DNA from 3 places in the Cupriavidus necator N-1 genome. Region 3 is predicted to be linked to each of the others. Evidence: predicted binding sites of a transcription regulator. Region 3 holds the regulator's gene; each other region holds the start of a gene.

Region 1 (7,099 bases), 1.4 Mb from region 3:
GGCCGCGGCGATTCGATCCTGGAGTCGATGGCCAAGTCGGCCGCGCGCACGGTGGGGTCGCAGGTCGGCCGCGAACTGATCCGCGGTGTGCTGGGCAGCCTGCTGGGTAAGAAGAAGTAAAGACGGACTGACGGAATGACGGAAAGGGCCGCGCGATGCGTTAATGCCGTTCAGTTAAGGTCCTTTCTGAGGAACCGAACGGTGTAGCGCTTAGGCAGGGCTTTGACCACACGGGGGCACTTACGCCCCCGTCGTTTTTGGACGATCGCCAACTGAAGTTTGGCCCGCATGCGCTGCAGATGGGCCGGCAGCTTGCCTGGGGCCATGCCGGCTGCCCAGGTCAGTTCGCCCTGTATCAGGCGCAAGGCCAGCACAAAGCTCAGGTCGGTAGGCTCGACGCGAGCCTCGAGCGCAGCCTTGGCCATCTCCAGACGTACCAGGTTGTACGCAATCAGTGCCCCCCAGATTTCCTGATGCACGCCCTCAGGCTGGCGGCTGCGCAAGGTCAGTTCGGCCCCGAGCATCGTCTGCTTCAGTTCCCGATAGCTGGTTTCGATTTCCCAACGGCGCCGGTAGCACGCAAGGATATCGGCGGCCTTGAAGCGCCGACGGTCCGTCAACGAGGTCAACAGAACGCGCTCTGACTCCTCGTCCCGGATCGCGCGAGCTGTCCAGGTCTCTGGCAAGGCTGGATTCTTGCGGCGAGCCTGAGGGGAGACCTTCATCTGAACGATGCCATCATCCGCACTGCCTGAGAGCAGCTCCCACTGCAGATTCTTTTTCGCTGGGATCAGGAAGTGGCGCTCGCTGCCGCCCATGCGCAATCCCCACAGGATCTCTGCGGCCAGAAAGCCTTTATCAAAGATCGTCAGCGAATCATCCGGGATCCGCTCAATAAGCGGCTTGGCATAGAGCATCTCATTGCAGCCGTAACGGCCAAAGGCGATATCAGCAACAAGATGGGTAGGAACAGCCGTGAGCGAGACACCGCGGACTTGTGGATAGCTGGCGACCTTGCCACTGGCATAGCTCTGGGCGCCAAAGTACAGGCGATTCTCAGGGCTATCGGCAGTGCGGAAGGTGGTGCCATCATGGCGTAAAGCGCCAAGCCCTTCCATTTGTAGTGCGCAGCATCCTGAGCCACCCACGCCCGTGCGGTCTGCTCGAACAGCCACAACAAAGGCTTGTCTCCAAGCCGCTCGCGGGCTTGGGCGATGCCGCTCTTGCTGACACAGGCGCTGGCATCGTTGGGCAGTGCCAGGTCCAGCGTCTCCAGCACATCGGGAATCGATTGGTGCCGATAGAGCGCCAGCGCGATGACCAGCCAGACCACCTGCTCTGCTGGCAGTCGGCGCCGGCGAACGGACGCTGTTCCCGTGGCGGCCAGCGCCTGCTCGATCCATGCCATCGGCAGATGCTCGCTGAGCCGGGCAAAACTGGCCGGCTCACTAAGCTCAAGGGCGGTGTGGACTTGTTCCGATAGCATCGGAACGGCAAGTTAACAGCTCGACACCTTGTTTACAACCCCTGCAAAGAAAAATGCCGTTCAGACTTAACTGAACGGCATTACCGCGCGATGCGGCCCTTTCCCTTAGTGGCGCTGCGCCTGTTGCTGCGCCTTGGCCGCTGCCGCGTCCTCGCGCATCTTGCGCGCGAACATCCGCGCAAAGAACCACCCCATGCCGATGATGAAGACGATCACGCCCAGGCTCATCAGGCCGGTGCTGGTACTGAACAGGATCTTGAAGGCTTCCATGCTTGGCTCCCTTTGCGTTGGCGATGGCGGCCGGCGAGGTCTCGCCGGCGCTTGCCGCCAGTGTAGGGAGCCCTGTGGCGCGGACTATTGAGGCCGGTCAAGCGCAAGCCAGCCCGCCGCCGCACCACTCAGTTCTTGGTGCCGAACAGGCGGTCGCCCGCATCGCCCAGGCCCGGCACGATATAGGCATCGCCGTCCAGGTGGCTGTCCAGCGAGGCGACGAACAGCTTCACCCCCGGATGCGCCTTCTGGAACACTTCCACGCCCTCCGGGGCCGCCACCAGCGCAACGAAGGTGATGGCCTCGTCCTTGACCCCGCGGCGCTTGAGCACCTCCACCGCGTGCGCGGCGGAGTAGCCCGTGGCCACCATCGGGTCGCACAGGATGAAGCTGCGGTCTTCCAGGTCAGGCAGACGCACCAGGTATTCCACCGGGCGGTGCTGCTCGTCGCGGTACACGCCGATGTGGCCGATGCGCGCCGACGGGATCAGCTCGACCAGGCCGTCGCTCATGCCCACGCCCGCGCGCAGCACCGGCACGATGGTCAGCTTCTTGCCGGCGATCACCGGCGCCTCCAGCTCTACCAGCGGCGTTTCGATGCGGCGTGTGGTCAAGGGCAGGTTGCGGGTGATCTCGTAGCCCATCAGCAGCGTGATCTCGCGCAGCAGTTCGCGGAAGGTGCGCGTCGACGTTTCCTTGTCGCGCATGTGCGAAAGCTTGTGCTGGATCAGCGGGTGGTCGAGGATGAACAGGTTGGGAAAGCGCGGATCTTGTTTCATGGCTGGCGGCGAGGGCTCGGCGGGGTAGGGACAAGCAGGTGAAGCGGGCGGCGAGATCGGATGGACCAGCGCGCCGCGCCGTTGCAGCCGGATTGTAATGGAAGCGGGCCGCCCTGCCCGTGGCTTCGCTTTCGAGACCCGCCCACGCCAGCCGCCGGCGGGCTCCCTGAACTGCCGGGAGCGGCCGGCGGTGCCTTGCGCTAGTCAAGCGCGCGATTCTTCGACTCGATATCCACCATGTAGATGGCGATTGCCGCCACGGCAAGAAATGACGAAAGCAGCGCCAGGGCAAGGGTGAACTGGCTGGCCATGATCGGTGCAATGATCGAAGGCGCAAACAGGCCGCCAAAGCGCGCCATCGCGCCTGCAGTGCCCATCCCGCTGGCGCGCAGGTCGGTCGGGTACACCTCGGGCGTGAAGGCGTAGAGCGCGCCCCAGGTACCGAGGAGCGAGAAGCTCATCAGCAGGGTCGAGCCGACGATAAGCGCGGTGGACTGGCCCAGGCTATAGAGCATGCAACCTGCCGCGCTGAGCAGCAGGAAGCCGATCAGCGTCGGCTTGCGGCCCCAGCGCTCGACGCCGTGCGCGGCCAGCGCGAACCCGGGAAGCTGCACCAGCGCGAGCACAATCAGGAAGACCTGGCCACGCATGAAGCCAAAGCCCTGGCCCGCCAGCTTGACCGGCAGATAGACGAAGACGCCGTAGTAGGCGATCGAGATCAGCGCCCAGGCGGCAAGCAGGCAGATGGTGCGGCGCCGGCATCCGCGCGCGAACAGCGCAAAGACCGACTTGCGCTCCATCGGCTGCGGCTCCAGGTTGCCGATTTCCACGGACACGCGATTGGCGGTGGCGACACGCTGCAGCACCGCGCGTGCCTCGGCCGAGCGTCCCGATTTATTCAGGTAGAGCGGAGACTCGGGAACAAAGAACCGGAAGACCACGCCGACCAGGGCGGGGATGCCCGTGACGAGGAAGATCAGCCGCCAGGCATCATCGCCTCGCGACACGGCGATCAGCGCAAGAATGGCGAGCAGGATCGTGCCGACGGCCCAGAACGACTCCAGCAGCACCAGCCAGCGACCGCGCCGGTCCGAGGGCAGGAACTCGGCCATCATGGTGTAGTCCACGGGCAGCGTGCCGCCCACGCCGATGCCGGTCAGGAAGCGCAGCAGCAGCAGCCACTGGAAGTCCGGTGCGAAAGCGGAAGCGACACCGCAGATGGCGTCGATGACCACCGCCATCATCAGCACGGGCCGGCGGCCGATCCTGTCAGCCAGTCGGCCGAACACGAATGCGCCGATCAGCATGCCGACAAAGAACATCGTCCCGGTCTGCAGAGCGGTCGGTACGGGAATGCCGAAGGTCGCCGCAATCGACGGCGCGGTGAAGCCGATCGACAGCACCTGCATCGCGTCAGCCAGCCAGACCAGGCCGAAGATGACAAAGAGCCGATACTGGAACCGGCCGACGCCGGCCGCGCGGATGCCTTGCTCGATCGTGATGGTTTGAGGCGATGCTCCCCGCGCGCTGGGCTGTGGGGCCGAGCCTAGCGTGACTTCCGGGATGGTCGTGGTTGCCATGGATGAAATTGATGACGACATGTTGTCTACCTGTCTTTATAGGCTGGTTCTTGAACTCGGACGCACACGTTTATCGAAGCAGGGCCAGACGGTACTGACTAATGCGTGATGATCACACCGGGGCAACCGCACCGAATTGCAACGAAACGTGGTGAGTACTCCAATTGGCGAGGCTGGAACTAACCCGGTAGCACGCTCGCAACACCTGCTTGGTTCTGATACGACATAGTCACTCCTTGTTGTCTACCCTTGGTTGGTCCAGGCCCGGCCTCCCGGTCGGCGCTGCGGGGAACTATGCAAGCCCCGGGCCAGCGCTTCCGGTGATGTAAAGGGCCAATCTTTTAGTTTTGTTGTCTCGTCTGCCGCTTGCGGCGCGCCGTCCTTGTGCGGGGAGGCACCGCTGCGGGCCTAGCGGCACTCATGTAGTGCGCACTACATGATCGTTCAGCGTAAGCTACATGAAACTGGCGGGCAAGGCCGAATTGCGTTTTCCCTCCTTGGGGTTTTCCCGCGCGTGGCGCGCATGGCGCCGGCGCGGGAATGCACGTCTCCCTGCCCGGTGGCGAAGCGCCTTGCCAGGCACGGCGTAGGTGCGGTCAGCGTGGATGCGGAAGGCGCGGCGAGCCGGCCCCGCGGCGTCTGCGTTGGTCCTAGTGGGCAGGCATCGCGCGCAGGCGCGCGACGGTGTTCTCCAGGTCCTGCCATGCGGGTTTGTCGGGCGCAAAGCGCGCGCGCAGGTACTGCGCCAGCTGCGTGATCTGCTGGTCGTCGAGGGTGTCGGCATAGGCCGGCATCGCACCCAGTTCGCTGTTGGGCGGTGCCGGCATGCCTTGCAGCAGCACCTGGATCACGTTGTCCGGCAGCTTGCTGTGCAGGTTCGTATTGAGCGCCAGCGAAGGCTTGACGCCGAACTGGGCGATGCCCTGGTCCGACTGGTGGCAGACCGCACATGCGCTTTGGTACAGGCGTTCGCCGGGACCGCCCAGGGTGCGCGCGGCCTGCGCGCTGCGCTGCTCGATCTGCGCGGCCTGTGCGGCCAGTACGGTAGGCGAGGGCGGTGGCGTGCCGAACGAGGCCACGTAGTGCGCGATCGCGCGCACGTCGGACTCAGGCAGTTGCGCCAGTTCTTCGACCACCGGTGCCATCGGTCCGGCCGCGGCGCCATGGTGCGGCGCATAGCCGCCGCGCAGGTAGGTGAACAGCGCTGCTTCGGTCCAGGGCAGCGGTGCGTGCGACAGTGCGCTCAGCGGTGGCGCTTCCCAGCCTTCGGCGCTGCCGCCGGTCAGGTACTGGCGGCCGCCTTGCTCGGCACCGAGCGCGTTGCGCGGCGAATGGCAGGCGCTGCAGTGGCCCAGTCCTTCGGCCAGGTACGCGCCGCGATTCCATTGCGCGGAGCGCGACGGGTCCGGCGTGAAGCGCTCGTTGCGATGGAACACCAGGTTCCAGCCGGCCAGCAGCGGGCGCACGTTGAAGGGGAACGCAAGCTGCGTCTGCGGGACTTCGGATTTCACCGGCTCTGCCGACATCAGGTACCCGTATAGCGCCTGCATGTCGCCATCGCTGATCTTCGCGAATGCGGTGTATGGGAACGCGGGATACAGGCGCCGTCCGTCGCGGTGGATGCCCTCGCGCATGGCGCGCTCGAACGCGGCGAAGGACCAGTTGCCGATGCCGGTCTGCACGTCCGGGGTGATATTGGTGCTGTAGACGGTACCGAAGGGCGTCTCCAGCGGCAGGCCGCCGGCGTTCTTCACGCCGCCCGGCGCGGTATGGCAGACCGCACAGTCTCCCGCGGCGGCCACCAGCCGGCCGCGTTCGAGCGTGGCGGCGGAATAGAAGCCGGCCTCGGGCGGCGCCACCGGTGCGATCGGCGCGCGCCAGGGCAGCAGCGTGGCGCACACGCCGGCAGCGGCTGCGGCGGCAGCGGCGATCCAGCCGCGCTTGCTGCGCTGGTTGCCGGGCCTGGCCTCGGCCAGCGCCAGGCGGATGCGATCGGCGCTGAAGGGCGGCGCGCGCAGGCGCACGCCGGTGGCGTCGTAGATGGCATTGGCCACGGCCGCGGCGGCGGGCATGGTGTCGGTCGGGCTGGCAGCCAGCGCGTCATGCGTGGCGAGCGTGCCGGCCAGGCGGATTTCCGGCAGGGTGCTGCCCGGCACGGCTGGCAGCGTCTGGCTGGCAGGTGGCGCTTCGGCCGGCCAGGTGTCGAAGGCGGGCGTGGCCGACGTCAGCTGCAGGGCGGCATCGGCCACGGCCTGCTCCAGCGAGCGCGCGGACGGCGCGGCTTGTGCGCGCGGCAGCGATTCACTGTCATGCCCCACCGTCACGCGCGTGACCGCCAGCTCGCCGGTGGTGCCGTCGACCTCGACCTCGGCCACCCATGCCGACCAGGTCTGCCCGGCTTCGTGATCGACGGTGTTGGCATAGGCAAAGCCGCGGCCGCGCTGCACGTTGCCGGCCGCTGTGTTGGCGCGGGGCGCGGCCGACGTCCAGCCGGCACGCTCGGACACTTGGCGTACCAGGGCTGTGCCGCGCGCATCGTCGAGATGCGCCATCCGCAGCGCGACCGGGTCGGTGCCGGAGTCGGCGGCAAGCTCGTCGAGATGGGATTCCCGGGCGAACACCTGGGCCCGGGCTGCCGCCAGTGGCGCCGCATCGGACGCGGCGGCGCTGCCTGTCGAGACCAGGTCGACATGCGGGATGCGATAGGGCGGCATGGCGGTGTCGCCTGCGTGGCCGGCAGCGATGCTGTTCGCCACGGGCGATGCCGTATGCGTCAGCCACAGCGCCAGCGGCACGGCCGGGGCTGCGGTGCCCGCCAGTGTTGCGGCGTAGGCTTCGACGGCGGTGCCGGCCAGCGCGGTGTCGACGCGCACATCGAGCACGGCATCGGCAAGGCCTACATCGGCCGCACACAGCCGACGCATCACGGGCAGTCCGGCGGCGTGGGCCAGCAGCGCCGCGTCGGCGGCGGCGTGCGGCGCGAG
Region 2 (7,099 bases), 1.4 Mb from region 3:
GCAACCGCCCTGAAGGCGGCCTGCGCGCGCGCCTGTCCTTACCGCGCGGCTGACGCCGCCAGCGTGACGTACTGCGAGCCGCGCTGCCCGTGCGTGAAGTCGAGCGAAAAATCGCCCACGTCCACGCGCCCCTGCAGCGCCCGCCGCATCTCGGCCGCGCCGCTGCCGCGCAGGCCAGCCAGCGCGCGCGCCAGCCACGCCGCGCCGATATAGCCGGCCAGCGTGGCCGGCGACGGCGGCTCATCCAGGTATTGCTTCATGCGCGCCACGTGTTCCTTCACCACCCGCAGCGTGGCCTGTTGCGGCCCGGGCGCGACCTGGGTCAGCACCATGCCCCCGCTGTAGCCAGCGCCCAGGATCTCGCGCGCGGCGGTGGCGCTGACCGACGACAGCCCGACCAGGAAACCGTACCAGCCCTGCACCGCCAGCGCGCGGCCGAGCCCCGCGTAGGCAAGGGTATCGCCCGCCACGATCACCGCGCCCGGGCGGGTGGCGGCGATGCGCCGGGCGGCGGCATCGGGATTGGCGTCGAGCGGCACCGCGCGCGCGCCGGTCTGCGCCTCAAGCCGGGCCAGCGAGGGGGCAGCGAAGTCCGGCGCCAGGGCCAGCGCGATGCTGGTCAGGCCATAGCTGCGCAGCTGACGTACCGCCGCGTCCAGTTCGGCCTGGTAGTCGGCGCGGGTGAACCAGACGTTGTCGGCCGTCAGCCCAAGGCCCGATAGCGGCGCCACGATCTGGACGCCGCGCCGGCCCAGCTCGGCCGATGCGGCCAGCGCCGGCAACAGCCGGTCGCCGGGGCCGAACAGCAGCTCGGCGCGGTCGGTATCGGCCAGCGACACCGCCTGCGCCAGCGCGCGGTGCGGGTCGGGATCGGCATCGCGGACGACGTGCGCGATGCGCACCGGGCCGTTGCTGGCGTTGACGGCGTCAAACATGACCTTGGCCCCGGCCAGGTAGTCGCGCGCAAGGTCGGCTTGTGCGCCGCCGCGGTCGAGCAGGTGGCCGACCACGACCGTGCGGCGCGCCTGCGCCTGCGTCTGCGACAGCGCTGGCCAGGCGGGCAGGGCCAGTGCCGCGCCGGCGGCGGCAAGCAGGCGGCGCCGTTGCCGGGCCGGTGCTGCCAGGTGGCTGCGCAGCGGTGGGTACGGCGGAAACATCGGAGTCTGGTCGGGAGTTGGCATTGCAGGGGCAGGTGACGCGCAGGCCGGCGGTGGCGCGCAGCGTATCCGCCACACATGACACCAATGTGACGCCCGCCGCCCGCAGGTCCAAGGCCCGCGCTTGACGGCGGTCAACGCGCCAGCGGCGGTGCGGCCCTACGATGGGCCGTCACACACCCATACCCCCGCGCCCCCATGACCCCGTCTGCCATGACCTCCCCTGCGCCCGACCGCCGCGCGCTATCCGACTTCCGCGCGCTGGCCGGCCGCATCGACGGCAACGGCCCGCGCTATACCTCGTACCCGACGGCCGACCGCTTCCGCAGCGGCCCCGACCTGTCGCTGTACCACGACGCACTGGCCGCCTGCCGGGCCGATGCGCCGGCGCCGCTGTCGCTGTACCTGCATATCCCGTTCTGCGAGAACATCTGCTACTACTGCGGCTGCAACAAGATCATCACGCGCGACCATGGCCGCAGCGCCCGCTACGTCAACTACCTGGGCCGCGAGATGGCGCTGGTGGCAGGCCGGCTCGGGCCGCGCCGCCAGGTGCTGCAGTCGCACTGGGGCGGGGGCACGCCGACCTTCCTCGACCCTGACGAGATGCGCCGCGTGATGGCGCTGCTGCATGAGCATTTCGAGCTGGCGGCCGAGGGCGAGCATTCGATCGAGATCGATCCGCGCCGCGTCGACCACGCCCGCATGGCGCTGCTGGCCGAACTGGGCTTCAACCGCGTCAGCCTGGGCGTGCAGGATTTCGATCCCGAGGTCCAGCAGGCCATCCATCGCATCCAGCCCTTCGAAGAGACCCGCGCCGTGGTGGATGCCGCGCGCACGCTGGGTTTCCGCTCGGTCAGCCTGGACCTGATCTACGGCCTGCCGCACCAGACCGCGGCGCGCTTTGGCCGCACCATCGAGCAGGTGCTGGCGCTGCGCCCCGACCGGCTCTCAGTCTATAGCTACGCGCACCTGCCGCATGTGTTCAAGCCGCAACGCCGCATCGACGAAAATGCCTTGCCGCCCGCCGGCGAGAAGCTCGACATCCTGGTCTCCACCATCGAGCGGCTGACCGCCGAGGGCTACGTCTATATTGGCATGGACCATTTCGCGCTGCCCGACGACGACCTCGCCGTGGCCCAGCGCGAAGGGCGGCTGCAGCGCAACTTCCAGGGCTACTCCACGCACGCCGGCTACGACCAGGTCGGGCTCGGCATTTCCGCGATCGGCGCGATCGCGGGGCGCTACGTGCAGAATGCGCGCACGCTGGACGAGTACTACGGCGCGCTCGACCACGGCCGCCTGCCGCTGGCGCGCGGCGTGGCGATGAACGCCGACGACCACCTGCGGCGCGAGATCATCGGCGACCTGATGTGCAACGGGGTACTTGATATCCCGGCGCTGGAAGCGCGCCACGGCATCCGCTTCAGCACGGCCTTTGCGCCTGAGCTGGCCGACCTCGCCGCACTGGGCGCGGACGGGCTGGTGCAATGCGCGCCGGAACGCATCACCGTGACGCCGCTGGGCCGGCTGCTGGTGCGGCGCGTGGCGATGGTGTTCGACCGTTACCTGCGCGAGGATGCCGCGCGGCCCGCGGACGCTGGTGCCCGGGCCGCTGCCGCCAACGATGGCGCGCAGCCGGTGCGCTTCGTGCCGCGGTACTCGCGCGTGGTGTAGCGGCCGCGCAGGCGGTACGGACAAAAAAAGCCCGCGCACATTGCGCGGGCTTTTCGTTTGCAGCGGAAGGACTTACTTGGCGGCGCTGGCCATATAGTCCGAGGCGGCGATCACGTCCGCGTCCGGGCCAGCGTAGCCACCCTTGGGCGGCATCACGCCCTTGCCCTTGAGCGCAAAGTTGTGGACCGCGTCCATGCCTTCCTTCAGGCGCGGCGCCCAGGCGGCCTTGTCGCCGAACTTGGGCGCACCGGCTACGCCGGCGGCGTGGCAGGCGGCGCAGACCTGCTCGTAGACCTTCTTGCCCACGTCGGCCGAAGCGGCCGGCGCAGCAGCGGGTGCGGCGGCAGCAGCTGCCGGGGCCGCAGCAGCGGGCGCTGCCGGTGCAGGCGCGGCAGCGGCGGCCGGAGCGGCGGCTGCTTCAGGGGCTGCGGCGGTCGCCGGCGCGGCGGCAGCCGGGGCAGCCGGCTCCGGGAACTTGGCGCCGCCGGCATCGGCCATGTAAACCACGGCACGGGCCAGTTCGTAGTCGGCGTAGTCGTCCGGCGTGGTGCCGGCGCGCGCGGCCATCGCGCCCTTGCCGTTCATCACCGACTTCATCAGGCCGTCAAAGCCCTGGCCGATGCGCGCGGCCCAGTCGCCGGCGTTGGCGTACTTGGGTGCACCCGCGGCGCCGGTAGCGTGGCACGCGGCGCAGATTTCCTTGTAGACCTGCTCGCCCGTCTTGAAGACGCGCGGCGCGTTGGGATCCTTGATTTCGAGCGAGGCAACCGGCTTGATGCGGTCGTTGACGGCTTCCGCCGTGGTGGCAGCTCCGGCGCTTTCCGTCGAGCCGTGTCCGACAAAGTTGACCAGCAGAATGATCACGATGATCGGCACCAGGAAAGCCGCGATCACGACTGCGATCAGCTGCTTCGGGGTTTTGATGGGAGACTCGTGTTCGTCGTGTTCGTTGTGGACGTCGCTCATACAGAACTCTCAGTTTTGCAGGAAACCTTCTGGCCGCTTACGCTCGGCTTGCTTATTCTGGCCCGGTCTGGTCATTTGCTGACCGCTGTCCGGCCCCATCCGGACCGCCCGTGCTGGCTGCGGCCCTTGCCTGACTTGGGTCTGTCGTTATTTGCGCGCTGCGGACTGTCTCCCGGACCGGGCCTGATTGTCGCCGACAACAAGCCGCGCGGCCTTGACCCCGGTCGACTCATTGCATCGGCGGTGTGGCGGGCACGATTTGACGCAAATAGCTGGCGATTATAGCGCCAAAGGCCCCCCGCCAGTGCCAAAAAGCGGCGGTTGCGAGACGTTCCCTGAAGCCCATGGCGGGCCCGCATGGACGGCACGGGGCAAAAGCGGTATCCTATGCGACTTTCCTGCGGCGGCACTCGCCCGCCGCAACCGCTGTACCCACAAACCGGTTGCAAAACCGTCCTGTGCGCCCGTAGCTCAATGGATAGAGTACTGCCCTCCGAAGGCAGGGGTTGCTGGTTCGATCCCAGCCGGGCGCGCCAAATTTCTTCCCGATGTGTAGTGCGGTGACGCCGGTCGTGCGGACACGCGTGCCGGGCCGAAGCCCGATACCGTCATGCAGCCAGGGCGGTCTTCCATAGCACCATCGCGCCGATGTTCAGCCCGACGGTTCCCCAGAAAATTGCCTGGAACGCCGCCTTGCGGTTCTTGTGCCGAAGCAGATGTTGGGCGGCCAGCGCGCCTGGCCAGCCGCCGCAGAGTGCGAGCAGGTGCAGATGGGCTTCAGGGATGCGCCATGCGTCGCGGCGGGCGCGCGCCTTGTCCTCCGCGTAGGCAAGGAACGCGATGATGCTGGCGAGGAGGCTGGCGATGCCGACCTGCCGGGGCAGGTAGCCACCGAGGGCGCAGGCGGTGATGACCACCACGGCCGCGAGGCCGGCCAGCGCTGGCAGCCAGCTTGCCTCTTCGGCCTGCCTGGGCGCGCCGGCGATGGCGACGTCAAGCGCCTGTATCCGGCCATCCTTCCCCCTGGAGAGTACGAAGCTGACTCGGTCGCCGGGCTTGGGCGTCACGGCGCGCGTTTGCAATGCCGTGATGTGGAAGAAGACATCTTTCGTGTCCGCATGGACGTTGATGAAGCCGAAACCCTTCTCGGCATGCCACGATTTGATGCGACCCGCTTTTCGCATATCTTTGCCGAGTGTTGGTATGAGGCAGCAAGTGTAGGCGAAGACCTGCGGCCGGCCACCGTCAGTTCGTTCCGGCGGGAGCCGGGGGGCGCTTCCCGGCGCGGGCTCCGGCATGCGATCGTCGCCGCGCAGCGGGCGCAGAGGCGCTTGCTATGATACGGCCATGACCGACGACCTAGTCATCCCCCATCACGAATACCTGATCACGGCGATTCGGGCGCAGGGTGCGGGAGGCCAGAACATCAACAAGGTGTCCAATGCCGTGCACCTGCGCTACGACGTGCATGCCTCCTCGCTCGCGCCCGACCACAAGGAGCGCCTGCTGGCGCTGCATGACCACCGCATCACGCGCGACGGCGTGGTGGTGATCAAGGCGCAGCAGTTCCGCAGCCTCGACCAGAACCGCGACGAAGCGGTGCGGCGGCTGCACGAACTGGTGCGCAGCGTGGCCACGCCGCCGCGCGTGCGCCGGCCCACGCGGCCGACGCTGGCCTCGCGCCGGCGCCGGCTGGACAGCAAGAGCCAGCGCGGCCAGGTCAAGTCGCTGCGCGGCCGGGTGTTCGAATAGCGTCTGGTATCAGCGCGCCGATTGCAGCGCGGCAATGCGCTGCTCGATCGGCGGGTGGCTGGAGAACAGCGCCATCCACGACTTGCCGCCGGCAATGCCCATCGCCTGCATGTTCTGCGGCAGGCCATCCGGCTCCAGGCCGCCCAGGCGGCGCAACGCCGCCACCATCGGCGTGGGCGTGCCCATCATGCCGGCCGCGCCCGCATCGGCACGGAATTCGCGGCGGCGCGAGAACCAGGCCACGATGATGCTGGCCAGGATGCCGAACACGATTTCGCAGATGACCACCGTGACCATGTAGCCGATGCCCGGGCCGCTCGATTCCTCATCGTTCTTGCGCAGCATCGAATCGACGAAGTAGCCGACCACGCGCGCCAGGAAGATCACAAACGTGTTGACCACGCCCTGGATCAGCGTCAGCGTGACCATGTCGCCGTTGGCCACGTGTGCGACCTCGTGCGCCAGCACCGCTTCCACTTCTTCATGGGACATCGATTGCAGCAGGCCGGTGGACACCGCTACCAGCGAACTGTTCCTGGTCGCGCCGGTGGCGAAGGCATTGGGTTCGCCATCGTAGATGGCGACTTCCGGCATCGGCAGGCCGGCGCGCTGCGCCAGTTTTTCGACGGTCTGCACCAGCCACAACTCGGTGCTGGTGCTGGGATGGGTGATGACCTGCGCGCCGGTCGACCACTTGGCGATGGTCTTGGACATCAGCAGCGAGATAAAGGCGCCACCGAAGCCCATCAGGGCGGCGAACGCCAGCAGCGTGCCCAGGTTCAGGCCGTTGGCGGTCAGGAAGCGGTTCACCCCCAGCACGCTGGCGGTGATGCTGAGGACAAGCATGACGGCGAGGTTGGTCGCCAGGAAAAGCAATACGCGTTTCATGTGTGTGTGGAGCAGTGGTGTGTAGGGCGGTACAGCGAGGATGCGGACGGGCCGCAGACGCGCGCCGCACGCTCAGGCGCGGCACGCAGGAACAGGCGGGCACGGCCAGGCCGCGCCGGTGGGACTCAGGCGCTCGGCGGACGCGGCAGCCGCGGCAGATCGGGGTCGGGCAGCGGGGCGCCGGCATAGCGCGGCGGTCCGGCGCGGCCGCCCCAGGCGGCCAGGCGCAAGGGAGATGCCGGCAGCAGTTGCTCGGCAAGGTCGGCGCCGGGCTGCCACTGCGGCTCGGCGGCTTCGGAAGCGGGTGACGGCTCGCCCGTTGCGGCGGTTCCGGCAGCGTCGTCGTTGCCGATGCCGGCCGCTGGCGCGGCCGACATGTCGCCGGTGGCCACCACGGCGTGCGCGAACGCTGCCGCCCAGCCCGGCAGGGGCAGGAAGGCCAGCATCATGACCAGCAGGAGTAGCCGGAGGGAGCGCACGAAGGGGGGACGGTTTATCGGTAGATGTGGAAGGAATTCTACAGGATGCGGCATGGCGCAGGCGCCGCCCGCAGGGCCCGTCGCACGCCGGCGTCACCCGTTCAGTAAGTGCTGCATCTGGCACCCTGGCAAGACCTGCCGGACTGGCCTACACTATCACTAACCCTGTAGTAGTTACAG
Region 3 (7,099 bases):
GAGCCCAGCCCGCCCTCGGCCAGCACCTTGTGCAGCTTGGGCGCGTCGTCGTCAGCCGACAGCTCGCGCACCGGCTTGGCCTTGGTGCGCGGGATGACGGTGTCTTCGGTGTCGTACTGCTCGGAGATCACGAAGCGGAACAGGTCTTCGCTGCTCGCCGCGGTCTTGTCCCCGCCGCCCTGGCCCTTGCGGGGCGCCTGCGGCTTGCCGCCATCCTTGCGGCGGCCCTGCTGCCGCGCGCCGGCGCCCTGCGCCTCGCCCGGCGCCGCCGCCTTGCCTGAGCGCTGGACCGGCTTGCGCTTGCGGCCGGGCTGCTCGGGCTTGTCGGTGCCTTCGGCCCTGGCCGCGCGGTCCACCTTGTCTGCTTTGCTGGTGCCCTGGCCGCCCTGGCTGCTCTGGCCGCCCTCGCCCTGCCCCGTCTTGCGCTTGCCGCGGCCGCGCTGGCCACCGCGCGCGCCGCCCGCCGCCTGGGCGGCGCCCGCTTCACCGGCATCGGCCTGGCCGCCGGCGCTGGCGCCTTCGGCGCCCTCGCCGCGGTCCTGCGTTGCCTGGCGGCGCGATGCGACCAGGTTCCTCAGCCCGCGGCGCAGCCCCTTGCGGCGGGGCGCGGCTTCGCTGCCCGATCCGGGTTCTGCGGCGCCGGTGTCGGCGGGTGCGCCCGCATTGCGGGTGTCTTGCTCAACGGAATCAGACAAGATATTCACTATCGGATGTTGCATGTTGTTCAGTTCGGCACGCGCTCGTCGTGCTCGCTCGGGTGCGGCGGGGTGCCGTTGTCCGGCAAATCGCCCCGCGCCCCGTCCGGATTGGGTGCGGCTGGTTCGATGGAAGCGGCCTCGGCGGCATCGTCGGCTGCAGCTTGCAGCGGTTGCACGTCAAAGCCATTGGCGCCTTGGTCGACCGGGTCGGTCGTCTCGGCTTCGTTCGCGACGGATGCTTGGGCCACATCCGCTGCCTGCGCGGCGGGGTCGGCAAATGCTTCCTCGTCGGCACTGGCTGCCTTGTTTGCAGCCAGGTCTTCAAAATTGATGGCCTGTTGTTCCAGCAGGGTTGCCTGCGCCTGCGCCTGGGCGTCTTCCAGCGGCGGCAGCTCATCCAGCGTACGCAGCCCAAGATCGTCCAGGAATGCCTTGGTGGTCGCATACAGCGCCGGCCTGCCCGGCACGTCGCGGTGTCCGATCACCTCGATCCAGCTGCGGTCCTCAAGCTTCTTGACCACTTCCGTGCTGACCGTTACGCCGCGGATTTCCTCGATATCGCCGCGGGTCACCGGCTGCCGGTAGGCAATGATCGCCAGTGTTTCCATCACGGCGCGCGAATATTTTGGCGGCTTTTCGGGATTCAGCCGATCGAGGTATTCACGCATTTCCGGCCGGCTCTGGAAGCGCCAGCCGCTGGCCAGGGCCACCAGTTCCACGCCGCGCGGCCGCCAGTCCTGGCGCAGTTCCTCAAGCAGCACGCGGATGGTGTCTGCGCCGACGTCGTCGTCAAACAGCCGCCGCAGGTCATTGACGCGCAACGGTTCCTGCGCGCAGATCAGCGCCGTCTCGAGGACGATCTTCGCCTCTTGGGTATTCATGTTGATGGTGTGCAGCCTGTCTTTGCACCTGCTCCCGGACGGATCCGGGGCATCGGAGATTTTGGATACAGCGGTACGAAAGCCACCGCCATCTCATTGCGCAGCTAGCCGGATACCTGCTGCATCCAAGCCGTGCACTTCCCTATCTTTGCATCGAGTTGCCGGGTCGTTCCGGCAGGAGATCGTTCGCGTGCCGTTATGGATCGGCCAGCAAACCTCTTGCGTAGCGCGCCCGCACATATCGGACGTCGCTGTCAGCGAACTGAAGGCCTCGGACGCAAGAAAAACGGGTATCGGGAGCAAGGCCGGCATCGCCAACACCGCAGTGCCAGCCGGACTTTTGAACCAGATCTTTTGAACCGGATGGACTGCGGGGACGGGACGGGCATCGAAAACCTTCCGCTTCCCCTGCCCTGAACGCGCCTTCTGGTAGGAAGGCCGCCTGGCGCTGCTCGCCCGCTGCTTACCGCGGCTCATTCTATGCCGCGCGATACCGCAATGTTGGCGATTGTATGGCATTCCCGCCCCCGCCTGCAACCATCATCCGTTGCCCGGGCGGCGCCGGCGCCTCAGAACACCAGGCAGAATCCATGCTCGGCCAGCGAATGTGGCAGCAGCACCGCTCGCGCAATGCCAAGGGCGCCGAACGCCATCACCGCCAGGCCGGCCCCCAGGCGCACGCCGGGACGTCGCGACAGCGTACGCAAGTAGCCCGCGAGGCCGGACAGCACCAGCAGATTAGGCAATGTGCCGAGCCCGAACACGCCCATCACGAGTGCGCCGGACGCCGCGTTGCCCGCCAGCAGCGCCAGCGTAAGCGCCCCATAGACCATGCCGCACGGCACCAGCCCCCACGCCAGGCCCACGCCATAACGCCGCGCCAGTCCGCTTCGCGCCCGCACAAACGCCGGCATGGCGCCTGCCAGGCCACCCAGCCGCCGCGCCACCGTTGCGCCGGCGCGCGCCGCCAGCCGCTCCAGCCAGTCGACGGTAAAAGTGTTGCCGCGCAGCAACCGCCAGCCCGACCACAGCAGCATGACGCTGCCCGCGCCGAACAGCCAGCGCTGCACCGGCAGGTAATCCTGCTTCCATGCCGAGGCACCGAGTGCGCCTAGCGCGGCACCAAGAAGCATATAGGTCGAGATCCGGCCCAAGTGCATAGTCAGCAACTCGGCCAGCCAGGCGGCGCGGCTGGGCACCAGACTGATCGTCACCGTCGCGCCGCGGCGTTGTTCCACGGCCAGCGCCACGCCGCCGCACATGGCAGCGCAGTGGACTCCGCCCAGCAAAGCGAGCAGAAAAACGCTGATCAGCACGCCAAATGTCAATTCTTACTCCCTACCGCATCACATCGCACGGTAAAATGTCCTAATCGCGCCCTCGCTGCCATTTCTAGCAGGTTCCAATTGCTCACCTCCATTCCCATTACCGAGATGTCGCCCCGCTGCTCCACCTGTGCAATGGGGCAGCTGTGCCTTCCGGTCGGCATGTCGCAGCAAGACCTCGCCAAGATGGACACGCTGGTACAGGAACGCATCCGCGTGCACAAGGGTGAAACCTTGTATCGCATGGGCGATCCGCTCACCGCGGTCTATGCCGTGCGCTTTGGCACGCTCAAGACCCACGTCACCACTGAAGACGGCCGCTCGCAGATTACCGGCTTCCACCTGCCCGGCGAAATCGTCGGTCTCGACGGGCTGGGCGAGATGCAGCATGCCTCCGATGCCGCCGCGCTGGAAGATACCGAAGTCTGCGTGGTCCGCATGAGCGAACTGCAGTCCCTCTCGGTCGACCTGCCATCGCTGCAGCAGCAGTTCCTGCGCCTGATGGGCAAGGAAATCACGCACGACCAGCTGATGCTGGTCACGCTGGGCTCGATGCGCGCCGAGGAACGCCTTGCCGCCTTCCTGATCAACCTCTCTGAGCGCCTGTCGGCGCGCGGCTATTCGGCGTCCGAGTTCGTGATGCGCATGAGCCGCGAAGAAATCGGCAGCTACCTGGGCCTGAAGCTCGAAACCGTCAGCCGCCTGTTCTCTCGCTTTGCCGAAGCCGGCCTGATCCAGATTCGCCAGCGCCACGTCAAGCTGGTGGACATCGACGGCATCAAGCAACTCTACAGCCGCTCCTGCTAAGCGGCCAAGCGCTGCCAGTGCCGCATCCGGCCATGGCAGCGCAGACCTCACGCCAGTCCGCTCATTCCAGTTCGTCGGTATCGCTGAGCCGCGTCGGCATGGTGTAGAGCGTCAGTCCGCTGGACAACGCGCAGAACACCCAGGCCATCAGGAAGCCGATGGTGTAGACCGATTCGCGGGACGCTTCGATCGGCTGGCCGAAGAAGTTCAGGTCACCGGGATCCACCACCGAAAACACCGTCGCGGTCGCAAAGCCAGCCATCAGGAACGCCGGCCAGAGTACCCACATCAGCCAGCGCAACCTCATGGCTGCCTCGCTGCGGCAGCCTTGGGCGGCGCGGCATCGGCCTTCTCCACCACCAGGCCATGGCGCGTTGCACCCTGCACCGGCATGTCCGGATGCGTGGACGCCAGCCAGATCGTCACGCCGCACGCCACCATCGCCACCAGCGGGCCGCTCATCAATAGCCACGGCCACGGCTCCTTCCACCACGGATTGCCTTGCTGACTCATCTTGCCCCCTTCATCTTGACGACTAAGTCCGCGTCTGCCCAGCTTCACAAATCGCGCGGCACGATGAAACTGGTGGATTGCCGGATTTCGGCCTGCCCCCGCTCCGTGCCTTCGCTCGTCACTGTCACGTTGATCTTGTGCGTGCCCCGCGCCGCGGCCTCGATCGGCACGCGGATCCGGATCGGCAGCAACCGGTTGGACGTCGGCGCCAACGATTCGGCCTGCTTGTCGTACTCCACCCTCAGGTTCTTCAGCTCGTCGCTGTCGGCGCGCACGCTGATCTTCATCGGCGCTTCGGTGGTGTTGATCAGCTGCAGGCGATAGACGTTCTCGATCCAGCGGCCTTCCACTTCACGGCCGAGCGCACCACGGTCGCGGATGATGTCGACCTTCAGCGGCGTGCGCAGCGCGATCGACGCCATGAAGCCGCCCAGCAGCACCACCCAGACCACGGAATAGATGATGACGCGCGGACGCAGCAGGCGCTTGCGCGATGCCGCTGCGGACAAGGCCTTGCGCATCGCGTTTTCCGAGGTATACCGGATCAGGCCGCGCGGATAGTCCATCTTGTCCATGACCTGGTTGCAGGCGTCGATGCAGGCGCCGCAGCCGATGCACTCGTACTGCAGGCCGTCGCGGATATCGATGCCTGTCGGGCACACCTGTACGCAGATGCTGCAGTTGACGCAGTCGCCAAGCCCCGCCTTGTAGTGATCGGTCTTGCGCGACCGGCTGCCGCGCGGCTCGCCGCGGCCGACGTCGTAGGTCACGACATAGGTATCGCGATCCACCATCACGCTCTGGAAGCGCGCATACGGGCACATGTACTTGCACACCTGCTCGCGCATGAAGCCCGCATTGCCCCAGGTGGCGAACGCGTAAAACAGCATCCAGAACGACTGCCACGGCCCCAGCGACAGGCTGAGCACCTCGCCGCCCAGACCGCGGATCGGCGCGAAATAGCCGATGAAGGTAAAGCCGGTCCAGAGCGCAATCAGCACCCACAGGAAGTGCTTGGTCGCCTTGAGACGGAACTTGCGCAGGCTCCACGGATCGCCATCGAGCCGGATGCGGGCGATGCGGTCGCCTTCGACCCGCCGCTCGATCCACATGAAGATCTCGGTATAGACCGTCTGCGGACAGGCATAGCCGCAGAACAGCCGCCCCGCGATCGCCGTGAACAGGAACAGCGCCAGCGCCGAGATCACCAGCAGCACCGCCAGGTAGATCACATCCTGTGGCCACAGCACCAGCCCGAAGATGTAGAACTTGCGCGCGCCAAGGTCGAACAGCACGGCCTGGCGGCCGTTCCATTGGAGCCAGGGCGTGCCGTAGTAGATCAGCTGGGTCAGGATCACCAGCCAGACCCGCCAGTTGGAGAAGGCGCCCGTCACCGAGCGCGGGTAGATCTTGCGGCGGACCTCGTAGAGCGTTTCGTCAGAGGTCTCGCCCGGCGCAGCGGCCGACCGTTGCAGGTCGGCCGCCCGGGCCATTTCTTCGGTCCCGGGTGCATTCATGGGCATGCTCTCCCGCGAGCCACCAGCGCCCGCTCACTTGAGTCGTCGGTCATTGCCCGTCTCCACTCCCGATGTTGGACAAACCCCAGATATAGGCCGTCAGCATCCGGATGCGCTCAGGCGTCAGGATCTCCTCATGCGCGGGCATTTTGTTGTTGTGGCCCTTCAGGATGGCGTCGACGATGCTGCCTTCCGAGCTGCCATACAGCCAGACGTTGTCCGACAGGTTGGGCGCACCGAGCGCCTGGTTGCCCTTGCCGCCGGCGCCGTGGCATGCCACGCAGGTCGTCTTGAAGGTGCCCTCGCCACGCGACGCACGGATCGGGTCCGACGACAGCCCCGACAGCGAGCGCACGTATTGCGCCACGTCGCCCGCCTGCTTGGCGTCGATGGTCGCGGCAAACGGCGGCATCACGCCATTGCGGCCCTTGGTGATGGTCTGCTGGATGGTGTCGGGTTCGCCGCCATAGAGCCAGTCGTTGTCCGTCAGGTTCGGGAAGCCGCGGCTGCCGCGCGCGTCCGAACCATGGCACTGTGCGCAGTAGTTCAGGAACAGGCGCTGGCCGATCTCGCGCGCCTGCGGATCCGCCGCCACCTGCTTGACGTCCATCTTCAGGTACTTGGCGTAGATCTCGTTCTGCATCTTCTCCTGCGCCACGCGGTGCGCGGCAAGTTCGCCCTGCGTGGAGAACTTCAGCACGCCGGCATACGAACCCAGCCCCGGGTACAGCACCAGGTAGGCCAGGCTGAAGATGCAGGCCAGCAGGAACATCCACATCCACCAGCGCGGCAGCGGGTTGTTCAGCTCGCGCAGGTCACCGTCCCAGACATGGCCGGTGTCTTCAGTGCCGCCGGCGGTCTTGGTGACCTTGCGTTGCGAGAACAGCAGCCACACGCACCAGACGATGCCGACGAGCGCGATGGCGGCAATGTAATAACTCCAGAATTCGGAAATGAAATCGCTCATGGCTAGGTGTTCCGGCTCGATGTTGTCGTAGTTTCGTCAGGCAGCGCGAACGGCAGCATGGCGGATTCCCGGTTGGCGGCCTGCCGGCCGGCGGACCAGGCCCACCAGCAGATCCCCAGGAAGACGACCATCGACACGACGGTCGCAAAGGCAGTGATCATGGCCATGGCTTACTCCTTGGGTGCCGCGGCCGCGGCGGAATCCACGCGGACGTTGCGGCGGTTGGTGCCCAGGCCTTGCAGGTAGGCAACCAGCGCATCTTCTTCGGTCTTGCCCTTGAGCTCGTCCGGTGCCTTGGCGATCTCGGCATCCGTGTACGGCACGCCCAGGCGCACCAGCGCGTGCATGCGGGCCTGGATATCGTTGGTGGGCAGCTCGGCCTTTTCCAGCC

Evidence for each region. Region 3 encodes FNR, which switches genes on or off when oxygen is low (the NO sensors DNR and NnrR bind a similar motif). Its sites were predicted from a motif close to TTGATNNNNATCAA; they were not measured.
Region 1: CNE_RS39065 (DUF3149 domain-containing protein) is a predicted target of FNR. The motif match lies at 1,844-1,857, and genes of this name have one in related genera.
Region 2: hemN (oxygen-independent coproporphyrinogen III oxidase) is a predicted target of FNR. The motif match lies at 1,282-1,295, and genes of this name have one in related genera.

The regions. Positions count from the first base shown of each region.
Region 1 is NC_015726.1:888,113-895,211, forward strand. Features, by position in the region: gene CNE_RS04205 (helicase HerA-like C-terminal domain-containing protein) at 1-120, shown strand, start outside; partial or broken gene CNE_RS04210 (IS4 family transposase) at 171-1,486, opposite strand; gene CNE_RS39065 (DUF3149 domain-containing protein) at 1,592-1,756, opposite strand; gene upp (uracil phosphoribosyltransferase) at 1,885-2,535, opposite strand; gene CNE_RS04220 (MFS transporter) at 2,736-4,136, opposite strand; gene CNE_RS04225 (c-type cytochrome) at 4,766-7,099, opposite strand, start outside.
Region 2 is NC_015726.1:3,696,445-3,703,543, reverse strand. Features, by position in the region: gene CNE_RS17425 (sensor histidine kinase) at 1-53, shown strand, start outside; gene CNE_RS17420 (ABC transporter substrate-binding protein) at 39-1,181, opposite strand; gene hemN (oxygen-independent coproporphyrinogen III oxidase) at 1,356-2,834, shown strand; gene CNE_RS17410 (c-type cytochrome) at 2,907-3,800, opposite strand; tRNA gene CNE_RS17405 (tRNA-Arg) at 4,261-4,336, shown strand; gene CNE_RS17400 (DUF1294 domain-containing protein) at 4,409-5,098, opposite strand; gene arfB (alternative ribosome rescue aminoacyl-tRNA hydrolase ArfB) at 5,148-5,552, shown strand; gene htpX (protease HtpX) at 5,562-6,440, opposite strand; gene CNE_RS17385 (hypothetical protein) at 6,566-6,919, opposite strand.
Region 3 is NC_015726.1:2,291,070-2,298,168, forward strand. Features, by position in the region: gene rluB (23S rRNA pseudouridine(2605) synthase RluB) at 1-719, opposite strand, end outside; gene scpB (SMC-Scp complex subunit ScpB) at 725-1,579, opposite strand; gene CNE_RS10800 (sulfite exporter TauE/SafE family protein) at 2,149-2,907, opposite strand; gene fnr (fumarate/nitrate reduction transcriptional regulator Fnr) at 2,986-3,711, shown strand; gene CNE_RS10810 (hypothetical protein) at 3,773-4,018, opposite strand; gene CNE_RS10815 (membrane protein) at 4,015-4,224, opposite strand; gene ccoG (cytochrome c oxidase accessory protein CcoG) at 4,269-5,741, opposite strand; gene ccoP (cytochrome-c oxidase, cbb3-type subunit III) at 5,791-6,708, opposite strand; gene CNE_RS10830 (cbb3-type cytochrome oxidase subunit 3) at 6,711-6,875, opposite strand; gene ccoO (cytochrome-c oxidase, cbb3-type subunit II) at 6,879-7,099, opposite strand, start outside.